DNA from 3 places in the Sodalis sp. RH14 genome. Region 3 is predicted to be linked to each of the others. Evidence: predicted binding sites of a transcription regulator. Region 3 holds the regulator's gene; each other region holds the start of a gene.
The links. Region 3 encodes Fur, which represses iron uptake genes when iron is present. Its sites were predicted from a motif close to ATAATAATGAGAACNACTATCAA; they were not measured.
Positions count from the first base shown of each region.

Region 1: the regulator Fur is predicted to act here: its motif matches at 1,987-2,009, upstream of fepD (Fe(3+)-siderophore ABC transporter permease).
Region 2: the regulator Fur is predicted to act here: its motif matches at 1,188-1,210, upstream of bfd (bacterioferritin-associated ferredoxin).

Region 1 is NZ_CP178739.1:377,838-381,116, reverse strand. Features, by position in the region: gene fepB (Fe2+-enterobactin ABC transporter substrate-binding protein) at 1-541, shown strand, start outside; gene entS (enterobactin transporter EntS) at 616-1,899, opposite strand; gene fepD (Fe(3+)-siderophore ABC transporter permease) at 2,032-3,018, shown strand; gene fepG (iron-enterobactin ABC transporter permease) at 3,018-3,279, shown strand, end outside.
Region 2 is NZ_CP178739.1:5,200,264-5,203,542, reverse strand. Features, by position in the region: gene tuf (elongation factor Tu) at 1-1,068, shown strand, start outside; gene bfd (bacterioferritin-associated ferredoxin) at 1,243-1,437, shown strand; gene bfr (bacterioferritin) at 1,511-1,990, shown strand; gene ACL2XQ_RS23785 (prepilin peptidase) at 2,131-2,874, opposite strand; gene rpsJ (30S ribosomal protein S10) at 3,221-3,279, shown strand, end outside.
Region 3 is NZ_CP178739.1:1,309,686-1,312,964, reverse strand. Features, by position in the region: gene ybfE (LexA regulated protein) at 1-130, shown strand, start outside; gene fldA (flavodoxin FldA) at 309-824, shown strand; gene fur (ferric iron uptake transcriptional regulator) at 1,180-1,650, shown strand; gene alsR (transcriptional repressor AlsR) at 2,213-3,100, shown strand; gene alsB (D-allose transporter substrate-binding protein) at 3,122-3,279, shown strand, end outside.

The DNA.
Region 1 (3,279 bases), 930 kb from region 3:
CCTGGTGGTCAATTATGACGATAAAAGCTGGCAGGACCTGGCCCGGGAGCTGGGACAAGCCACCGGCCATGAAGCGCAGGCCGCGGAGGTCATCGCCCGCTTCGACGCCCGCCGGCAGGCGCTGAAACAGCATCTGGCGCTGCCGCCGCAGCCGGTATCCGCCCTGGTATACCAGCCGGACGGCAAAGCCGCCAACCTGTGGACCGCCGATTCGCCGCAGGGCCAGCTGCTGCGCCAGCTGGGCTTTACGCTGGCCGAACCGCCCGCCACCCCCGTCGGCGGCCGAAGCATGGGCGTGCGCAAGGACATCGTCCAGCTGTCCGGCGAAAACCTGGCCGCCGGCCTGAACGGGCAAACCTTCCTGCTGTTTGCCGGCGATGACGCCAGCGCCCGGTTGCTCTTGGCCAATCCGTTCCTGGCGCATCTGCCGGCGGTGCAAAACCGCCGGGTCTACGCCCTTGGCAACGACACCTTCCGCCTTGATTACTACAGCGCCAGCAATGTGCTGGCCCGCCTGGAACAGCTGTTCGCCAAGCCGTGATCTTTCCCCGTCCTGCCGCGTGGCTAACCGCGTCATGCCGCGGCCATTCCCAGCCGGGCGGGGATTCATGGCGGTTATGGCTCACTGCGGCCGGCGGGCGGGATTTCATCCGCCGGCCGGCCCTGATCCCGATGCCGCGCCATATCCACGGCGCGCAGGCCCCGCAGCGCCAGCGCCGGCAGTAGCCCCGCCAGGGCCGCCGCCAGGCCGAACGCCGCGGCGGCCAGCCCCGGCGGCATCAGGGTGCCCAACCCCCCCAATACCAGCGCCCCCAGCGCGTCGCCGGTGACGTTCTGCGCGGTCCACAGGCCGTTGATGCGGCCCAGCAGATGATCCGGCGTCAGCTGTTGTATCAATGCATATTGCAGCAGCGAGTTGATGGCGCTGAAATAACCAAAGCCCGCCAGACACAGCAGCGCCAGCGCGTAGCACGGCATCAGGCTGCATGCCGCGACGCAGATAAACGCCATGACGGCGGTAAGCAACAGCATTCTTCCCGGCCGCGCCGTGGCGGCGACGCGGCCGCTGGTAAACGCGCCTATCGCCGCGCCCAGGGGCACCGCCGCATACATCAACCCCAGCCGGGCGGCGTTGATATGCCAGCTTATCGCCAGCGCCGGGTAAAGCACCCGTACCGCGCTTGCCATGGTCAGCAGGGCGCCGATCAGCGCCACCAGGCCGATGGTTTTATGACGAAACAGATAGGCCATGCCGCCGGCCAGCGCGTGCAGCGGGTGTTCCCGGGGCTGGGGAGGCGGCGCCAGCCTGGGCAGGCGCAGCAGCGGCAACAGCGTCAGCAGCGTGCCGAGCGCCGCCAGCCCGTAGTTCCAGGCCACCCCGCCGGAGGCGATGACCAGTCCGCCCGCCGCCGGTGATAAAATGGCGCCGAAGCGCACGGTCAGCATGCTGATGGCGCCCGCCTGCATGACATTTTCCCGCCCGACCAGCGACGGCGTGGCGGCCAGCAGCGCCGTCACCCCCACCGCGCCAAAAAAACCATCCCACACCGCCAGCAGATAAATCGCGAACAGGGACGGTACCGGCAGCAGCGCGTTAAGGCACAGGCCGATAAACCCCACCCCGCAGGTTGCGCGGGCAAACAGGATAAGCCCGCGCCGCTCGCGGCGATCCGCCATCACCCCGCCGGCCAGCAGGCCGACGAACATACCGCCGCCCGCCAGCGTCACCGCCAGCCCGACCTGCAGGGTGGACCCCGTCATGGCCTGTATCTGCACCGGCACCGCCACCGCCAGCATGCCGAGCGCCAGGATGGACAAAAACCGCGCGATAAAAACCGCCCGGAAGGCGGGGTGGGTTTTCAGCAGGCTGATATCGAGTAAATACGAGGGTTTTTGCATAAGACGCTAACTATCCGGGGAATTCGACGCCACTGGGCGCTGCAATCAGGGAAGCAGTCATGCTATCATAAGTTATTGCGAGTAATAACGATAATAAATATCATTATCATATAATTTATGGTTTAGTCTTTTATGCGCCATTATTACGGATTGCTGTTAAGCGGCGTGCTGTTGGCATTATTGATGGCGGCGAGCCTGTTTATCGGCGCCAAAACCATTCCCGCCGACCAGGTATTGCCCGCGCTGACCGGCGCCTGCCGCAGCCCGGATTGTATTATTATCCTCGAGAGCCGCCTGCCGCGCACGCTGGCCGGGCTGCTGGCGGGCATCGCCCTGGGGCTGTCCGGCGCCCTGATGCAAACCCTGACCCGCAATCCGCTGGCCGACCCCGGCATTCTTGGCGTCAACGCCGGCGCGGGGTTCGCCGTGGTGCTGGGCATCACCTTTTTCGGCGCCGCCTCCATCGATCGCTACCTGTGGTTTGCCTTTGCCGGCGCGCTGGCCGCCGCCCTGCTGGTGGCGTTAATCGGCGCGGCGGGCGGCGGGCGGCTGAACCCCATTCGCCTCACCCTGGCGGGCGTGGCGCTGGGCGCGGTGCTGGACGGCATGGCCTCCGGTATTTCCTTGCTCAATCCCCTGGTCTACGACCAATTGCGCTTCTGGCAGGCCGGTTCGCTGGATATCCGCAGCATGGCGGCGGTAAACGCCGTTATCTGGCCTATCGTCCTGGGCACCGGCCTGACGCTTTGGCTAACGCGGGCGCTCAATACCCTGGGCATGGGCAGCGAACTGGCGACGGCGCTGGGCTCGCGGGTGGGCCTGACGCAGCTGCTCGGCCTGGCGGCCATTACCCTGTTATGCGGCGCGGCTACGGCGCTGGCGGGGCCGATAGCCTTTATCGGGCTGATGATGCCGCATATCGCGCGCTGGATAGCCGGCCCGGACCACCGCTGGCTGCTGCCCTGGACGCTGCTGCTTACGCCGCTGCTGCTGCTGGGCAGCGATATGGCGGGCCGGGTGATGGTGCCCGGCGAGCTGCGCGTATCGGTGATAACGGCGCTGCTCGGCGCGCCGGTGCTGATAGCCCTGGTACGCCGCCACCGGATGATAAGCCGGTGATGATGGCGAACCGGCACGCCCGGATCAGGACGTCGCTGACCGTCGGCATCCTGCTGCTTGCCTGCCTTGCGCTGGCGATTTACGCCCTCGGCGCCGGGTCGCTCCCGCTTCCGGCCCGGCAGGTGGTGGACGCCCTGCGCGGCGCGGCGGCGCACAATATCCAGGTTATCGTGACGCAATGGCGGCTGCCCAGGGTGGCGATGGCGTTATTGCTGGGCGCGGCGTTGGGCGCCAGCGGCGCTATTTTCCAGTCGTTGATGC
Region 2 (3,279 bases), 2.1 Mb from region 3:
TACGGCGGCAGCGCCCGTGCCTTCGATCAGATCGACAACGCACCGGAAGAAAAAGCCCGTGGTATCACCATCAACACGTCCCACGTTGAATACGATACCCCGGCCCGCCACTACGCGCACGTAGACTGCCCGGGACACGCCGACTATGTGAAAAACATGATCACCGGCGCCGCCCAGATGGATGGCGCAATCCTGGTGGTTGCCGCAACCGACGGCCCGATGCCGCAGACCCGCGAACACATCCTGCTGGCTCGCCAGGTAGGCGTTCCTTACATCATCGTCTTCATGAACAAATGCGACATGGTCGATGACGAAGAACTGCTGGAACTGGTTGAAATGGAAGTGCGCGAACTGCTGTCCCAGTACGACTTCCCAGGCGACGACACCCCGGTAATCCGTGGTTCCGCGCTGAAAGCACTGGAAGGCGACGAAGCCTGGACCTCTAAAATCATCGAACTGGCCGAAGCCCTGGATACCTACATCCCGGAACCGGTACGTGCGATTGACAAGCCGTTCCTGCTGCCTATCGAAGACGTATTCTCCATCTCCGGCCGCGGCACCGTGGTAACCGGTCGTGTGGAACGCGGCATCGTTAAAGTGGGCGAAGAAGTTGAAATCGTCGGCATCAAGGCCACCATCAAGACCACTTGTACCGGCGTTGAAATGTTCCGTAAACTGCTGGACGAAGGCCGTGCCGGTGAAAACGTCGGCGTCCTGCTGCGCGGCACCAAGCGTGACGACGTGGAACGCGGCCAGGTACTGGCTAAACCGGGTTCAATCCACCCGCATACCCAGTTCGAATCCGAAGTCTACATCCTGTCCAAGGATGAAGGCGGCCGTCATACGCCGTTCTTCAAAGGCTACCGTCCTCAGTTCTACTTCCGTACCACTGACGTGACCGGTACCATCGAACTGCCGGAAGGCGTGGAAATGGTTATGCCTGGCGACAACATCAAAATGGTTGTTAACCTGATTGCTCCGATCGCCATGGACGACGGCCTGCGTTTCGCTATTCGCGAAGGCGGCCGTACCGTTGGCGCCGGCGTGGTTGCCAAGGTTATCGCGTAAGACATTTCCGTTTTATGCAAAAAAGGGCGCCTTGGCGCCCTTTTTTTATTTGCTGCAAAAAGAAGCGGTTATTTACCGGCGACGGATATTTACAAAACAAAAATAGTTCTGCTATTGAAATGACACTCGTTCTCATTTAAATTATGCCTAATTTGATTTTAATGAGTATGAAAAATGTACGTTTGTTTGTGTAATGCGGTAAGCGATACTGCCATACGCAAGGCGGTAAGAAACTACCAACCGAAGACGTTTCAAGAACTTAAAAGTGTCGTGCCGGTGGCGAATAAATGCGGTAAATGCGCATGCAAGGCCCGGTTGGTTATGGAAGACGAATTACAGCAGTTAGTGCCGTTTGAAAAAATTGCATAATTAGTAGGGTTATTACCTTGATTTACTCTGACGCGGTTATATTCTGTACATTACCGCAACGGAGGAGTGAATTATGAAAGGCGATGACCAAATTATCACCCATCTCAATACCCTGCTTGGCAACGAGCTGGTAGCCATCAATCAGTACTTCCTGCACGCCCGTATGTTTAAGAACTGGGGGCTGATGCGTCTGAACGACATTGAATACCACGAATCCATCGATGAAATGAAGCACGCCGATCGTTATATCGAGCGTATTCTTTTCCTGGAGGGACTGCCTAACCTGCAGGATCTGGGCACGCTTAACATCGGGCAAAATGTCGAGGAAATGCTGCGTTCGGATTTGAACCTGGAACTGCAGGGCGCGCAGGATCTGCGCGAAGGCATCTCTTATGCCGACAGCGTCCGGGATTATGTCACCCGCGATCTGCTGATCGAGATATTGGCGGACGAAGAGCACCATATCGATTTCCTGGAAACCGAACTGGATTTAATCAAACTGGTCGGCCTGCAGAACTATCTCCAGTCCCAGTTAAAAGATGCGGCGCAATAGGCGTCAGGCTGTTCCCGCTAAATAATGATAAAGCAACGCCTGCGCATGATGCGACGGTTATGACCGATACGCATCGGCTCCTGGCTGCCGCGTTTCCGGCGTAACCTGGCCGCATTGTCATGTGCGGCCGGGCAGTGGCGCTAAGGGCCGATGTATATCCACCAGCCTGCCAGCGCCAGGCAGGGACCAAAGGGAATGTCTTTATCCGCCGTCCGGCGCCGCAGCCACCACGCTATCCCGGTCAGCGCCGCGCTCGCGCATAACAGCGGCAACGCTTGCCATCCCAGCCAGGCCCCCAGCCCGCTCAGCAGCTTGATATCGCCGCCGCCCAGCCCCGCGTAGCCTCTCACCCGGTAAAACACCCCGTTCAGCAGCCACAGGCCGCCGCCGCCGCACAGCGCGCCCAGCAGGCCGACATAGAGCGATTGCGGCTCGCCAAGCGGGCTTAGCAGTCCGCACAGCAGGAAGGGCAGGGTAAGCCGGTCGGGCAGCAGCAGGGTATGATAGTCAATCCAGCTCAGCGTTAATAAAAACCAGCTGAACACCAGGCCGCTCACCAGGCGTTCCGCCGGCAGGGCGGCGAACGCCGCCAGGAACGCCAGCGCGCAGCTTGCCTCGCAGCGCCGTTTCCACATCTGGCGGGACAGCATTGTCCACGCGGCGCGGCGGGCCCCAGGCGCCGCGGAAGCCCGCTGGCCGGAGATCGCCGTAAGCCGGCCATACGCCAACCGTCCCCCGCCGGCGCAACCGCCGCCCGGCAGTGGCCCGCGCCGCGCCGCCGTGGCGCCTGGCAGCGCGCGGGCCCATCCGAGAATGCGCCGGGCGAGATGGCCCATGATGACGCCATACAAGAGCAGGCAGAAAACCGACAATACCGTTATCACGCGCGCCTTCCTTCCCTTATCCCGGCATCCCAGCTGGCATAAGCCTGCCTGAAATCGGCGCCGCCGCCCATTCTGCCCCTGCGGAAATGGAATGAGCGCCGGTTTCCGGCGTTTTTTACCGTATCGTCGCTTGCTTCATGAGCAAATTAACGTATAATGCGCGGGCTTGTCTCATAGACATAAGAAACAAGCCGACTCAATGAGTCCGCGCTGGCCGCGAAGGCGGTAAGCCAGCACACAACATCCCCGATATGGGGATAATACTGAATGATTACACTCCCCCATCAATCGAAATGGGTGCGAGGAGTAATTTTCTACGTTTATAAATAATTGGAGCTCTGGTCTCATGCAGAACCAAAGAATCCGTATCCGTTTGAAAGCGTTTGATCATCGTTTGATCGATCA
Region 3 (3,279 bases):
CAACGCCGAGGCGGTGGATGCGTTAAATGAGCTGGCCTACCGGCAAAACCTGTCGCGCAGCGAGCTGATCGAATTGATTTTACTGGCCGAGCTTGAACGGCAACAAGGCGCGGATCCGCATCCGGAATAAACTTGCCGGCCCGGTAAAGCGCCATCCCGTCCAGGGCCCAAGGCCGCGGACGGGGCAAATTTGCGACAAAACCCGGCCGGCGAGTTTCTCCCCGCATAAGGGTCTGCTATGATTGCCGCAGAGCATCGCTGATTCTGTTACGGAACATATCCATAATATTTAAGAGGTTTTCAAACTCATGGCAACTGTAGGCATTTTTTTTGGCAGTGACACCGGCAATACCGAAAATATTGCCAAAATGATTCAGAAGCAACTGGGTGCGGATGTTGCCGAAGTTCATGACATTGCCAAAAGCAGTAAAGAAGACCTGGCGCGGTTCGACACCCTGCTGCTCGGCATCCCGACCTGGTATTACGGCGAAGCGCAATGTGACTGGGATGATTTTTTCCCCACCCTGGAAGAAATAGATTTCTCCGGCAAAAAAGTGGCGCTGTTCGGCTGTGGCGATCAAGAGGATTACGCCGAATATTTCTGTGACGCCATGGGCACCATTCGCGACATTATCGAGCCCAACGGCGCGACCATCGTCGGTCACTGGCCCACCGCCGGCTATCATTTCGAAGCGTCGAAAGGACTGGCGGACGACAATCACTTCATCGGCCTGGCCATTGACGAAGACCGCCAGCCCGAGCTGACCAATGAACGCGTGGACGGCTGGGTGAAGCAAATCAGCGCTGAATTGCAACTCAGCTAAAGTAAAGCCGTGCGGGAGGGTGCCGCCGCCGCGGCGCCCGGCAAGAGAATCGGTTGCCGTCATGGCGTCGGGACGGCGCCGCCAACCTCACTGATAACTAAATCCTTTCAAATTAATAGATACAAGTTTTTAACTTTTATCCACAACGCGGTACAATAGCGCAGCGGTTCCACCCTTTTTAGCAAAATGTTGCAGAATTCGCCCCCCGAAACGGGCTATAGTTGTTAACAAGGCGCGGTTTTCATTTTGGACAGGCAGTCTTATAATGAGACGGCGTCACATTTTTCGGGCCGACCGATGTTATAGGCTAAGCTAGCCTACAATCAGATTATCAAAGTAACAGGACTAAACCCGCATGACTGACAATAATATTGCATTGAAGAAGGCCGGCCTGAAAGTCACCCTTCCCAGACTGAAGATTCTGGAAGTGTTGCAAGATCCGGAATGCCATCACGTCAGTGCGGAAGATCTGTACAAAAAACTGATCGATATGGGTGAGGAAATCGGCCTGGCCACGGTATATCGCGTGCTAAACCAATTTGACGACGCCGGTATCGTAACCCGCCACAATTTTGAAGGCGGCAAATCCGTTTTTGAACTGACGCAACAGTATCATCATGACCACCTGATCTGTCTGGACTGCGGCAAGGTTATCGAATTTCGCGACGAGTTCATCGAAGCGCGCCAGCGTGATATTGCCAAAAGGCACAATATCAAGCTGACCAACCATAGCTTATATCTGTATGGGCATTGTGAAATCGGCAACTGCCGCGAAGACGAAACGCTGCACGATCACGCCGATATGCTCAACGGCGTAAAAGAATAACCGCGGCGCGGTCCGTTTCTCCAAAGCGGCTGTTATCGCGCCGCTTTCTCACCCTGCAACGATTTTTTCAATGAGGCTAAACGCCGCCCGTCCCCTTCCCTGGTAACGTTTCCTTCCCGAAGCGCGTCGACAAGCGTCGTATCCGCCAATCACCGCCGTGCTCACCGCCGGCAAACTCCAGAAAACTTCACAGAAAATAAAAATAAATAAAGAATAAATAGAGGCCCTGGGACGCTATTTTGGGCTCATTTGCGTAATCCATTGAAACGACAGCGTTTTTATTGCGATTTTTTCACCGGGTAAATTATTCTGTGAATCTTATGATAAAGCTATTTTTCGCTGCCAGCAGTAAGCGACAACAAAAGATACATTTTAATTATATGATTTTATTGAATTAATATAGCCAAAAATACCTTCCTGAAATTAACCCGGATCGGTGACTCGATTTTTACACAAAAAGTTAATTTATAAATTAATAAAAAACGTGAAGTTCGCAGCAGATTTTAAACTTTCGCCATGGTGATATAGTGACAGGCAATGTTAATCACCAGAGATAATCCAGATGAATGATGCGGAACTGCAAAACGATATGCCGCGCGGCATAGGCATTGCTCCTTATATTCGTATTAAACAAGAAGGCATGACTGAAAACGAAAGCCGGATAGTGGAGTGGTTTTTATCACCCGGCAACCTCACCGACGTCTCGGGGATCAAAGAGGTGGCCCTGAGTCTGGGCCTGTCGGAAGCCATGATTGTCAAGGTGTCGAAAATTCTCGGTTTCAGCGGCTTTCGCCAGCTGCGCAGCGCCATCGTCGAGTACTTCGAACATGCCGACCATGATATCACCGCCGAACTCTCGCCCACCGACAGCCCGGAGGATGTGGTCAACAAGGTGTTTAACCTGACCGTGCGCACCATTGTCGAAGGCCAGGCGATAGTCGACGCCAACGTCATCCAGCAGGCGGCCCAATGCTTTTTTGCCGGCCATCAGCGCGAGCTGTACGGCGTCGGCGGCTCTAATTCCATTTGCGCGGACGTGCAGCATAAATTCCTGAAAATCGGCTTGCGTTGCAATGCCTACCTGGACGCGCATTTGATGATGATGTCGGCCTCCCTGTTGCAACCGGGCGATGTGGCGTTAGTGGTATCCCATTCGGGCCGCACCAGCGATCTGAAACGGGTGGTGTCGATTGCCAAGGATAATGGGGCCAAGATCATTTGTATTACCCATAGCAGCAATTCCCCCATAGCCCAGCTGGCTGATTTTAATATTTGTTCACCGGCGCCGGAAACGCCGTTATTAGGCAGAAACGCTTCGGCCCGTATTTTGCAGCTTACGCTGCTGGATGCGTTTTATGTCTCGGTAGCGCGGCAGGATATCGAGCTGGCGAATAAAAACCTGGAAAAAACGAGTTCCATTACCAAGTACCTGAAGCGTGATTATAAATAATTCTCTTTTGGAGATAGAATAATGAATAAATTTCTTAAATTGGCCGGTGGCGCCGCCTGTGGACTGATGTTGTCCACCGTGGTCCACGCGGCAGCCGATTACGCCGTTGTTCTTAAAACATTATCCAACCCTTTCTGGGTAGAGATGAAACAAGGCATTGAGAAAAAGGCCCAGGATCT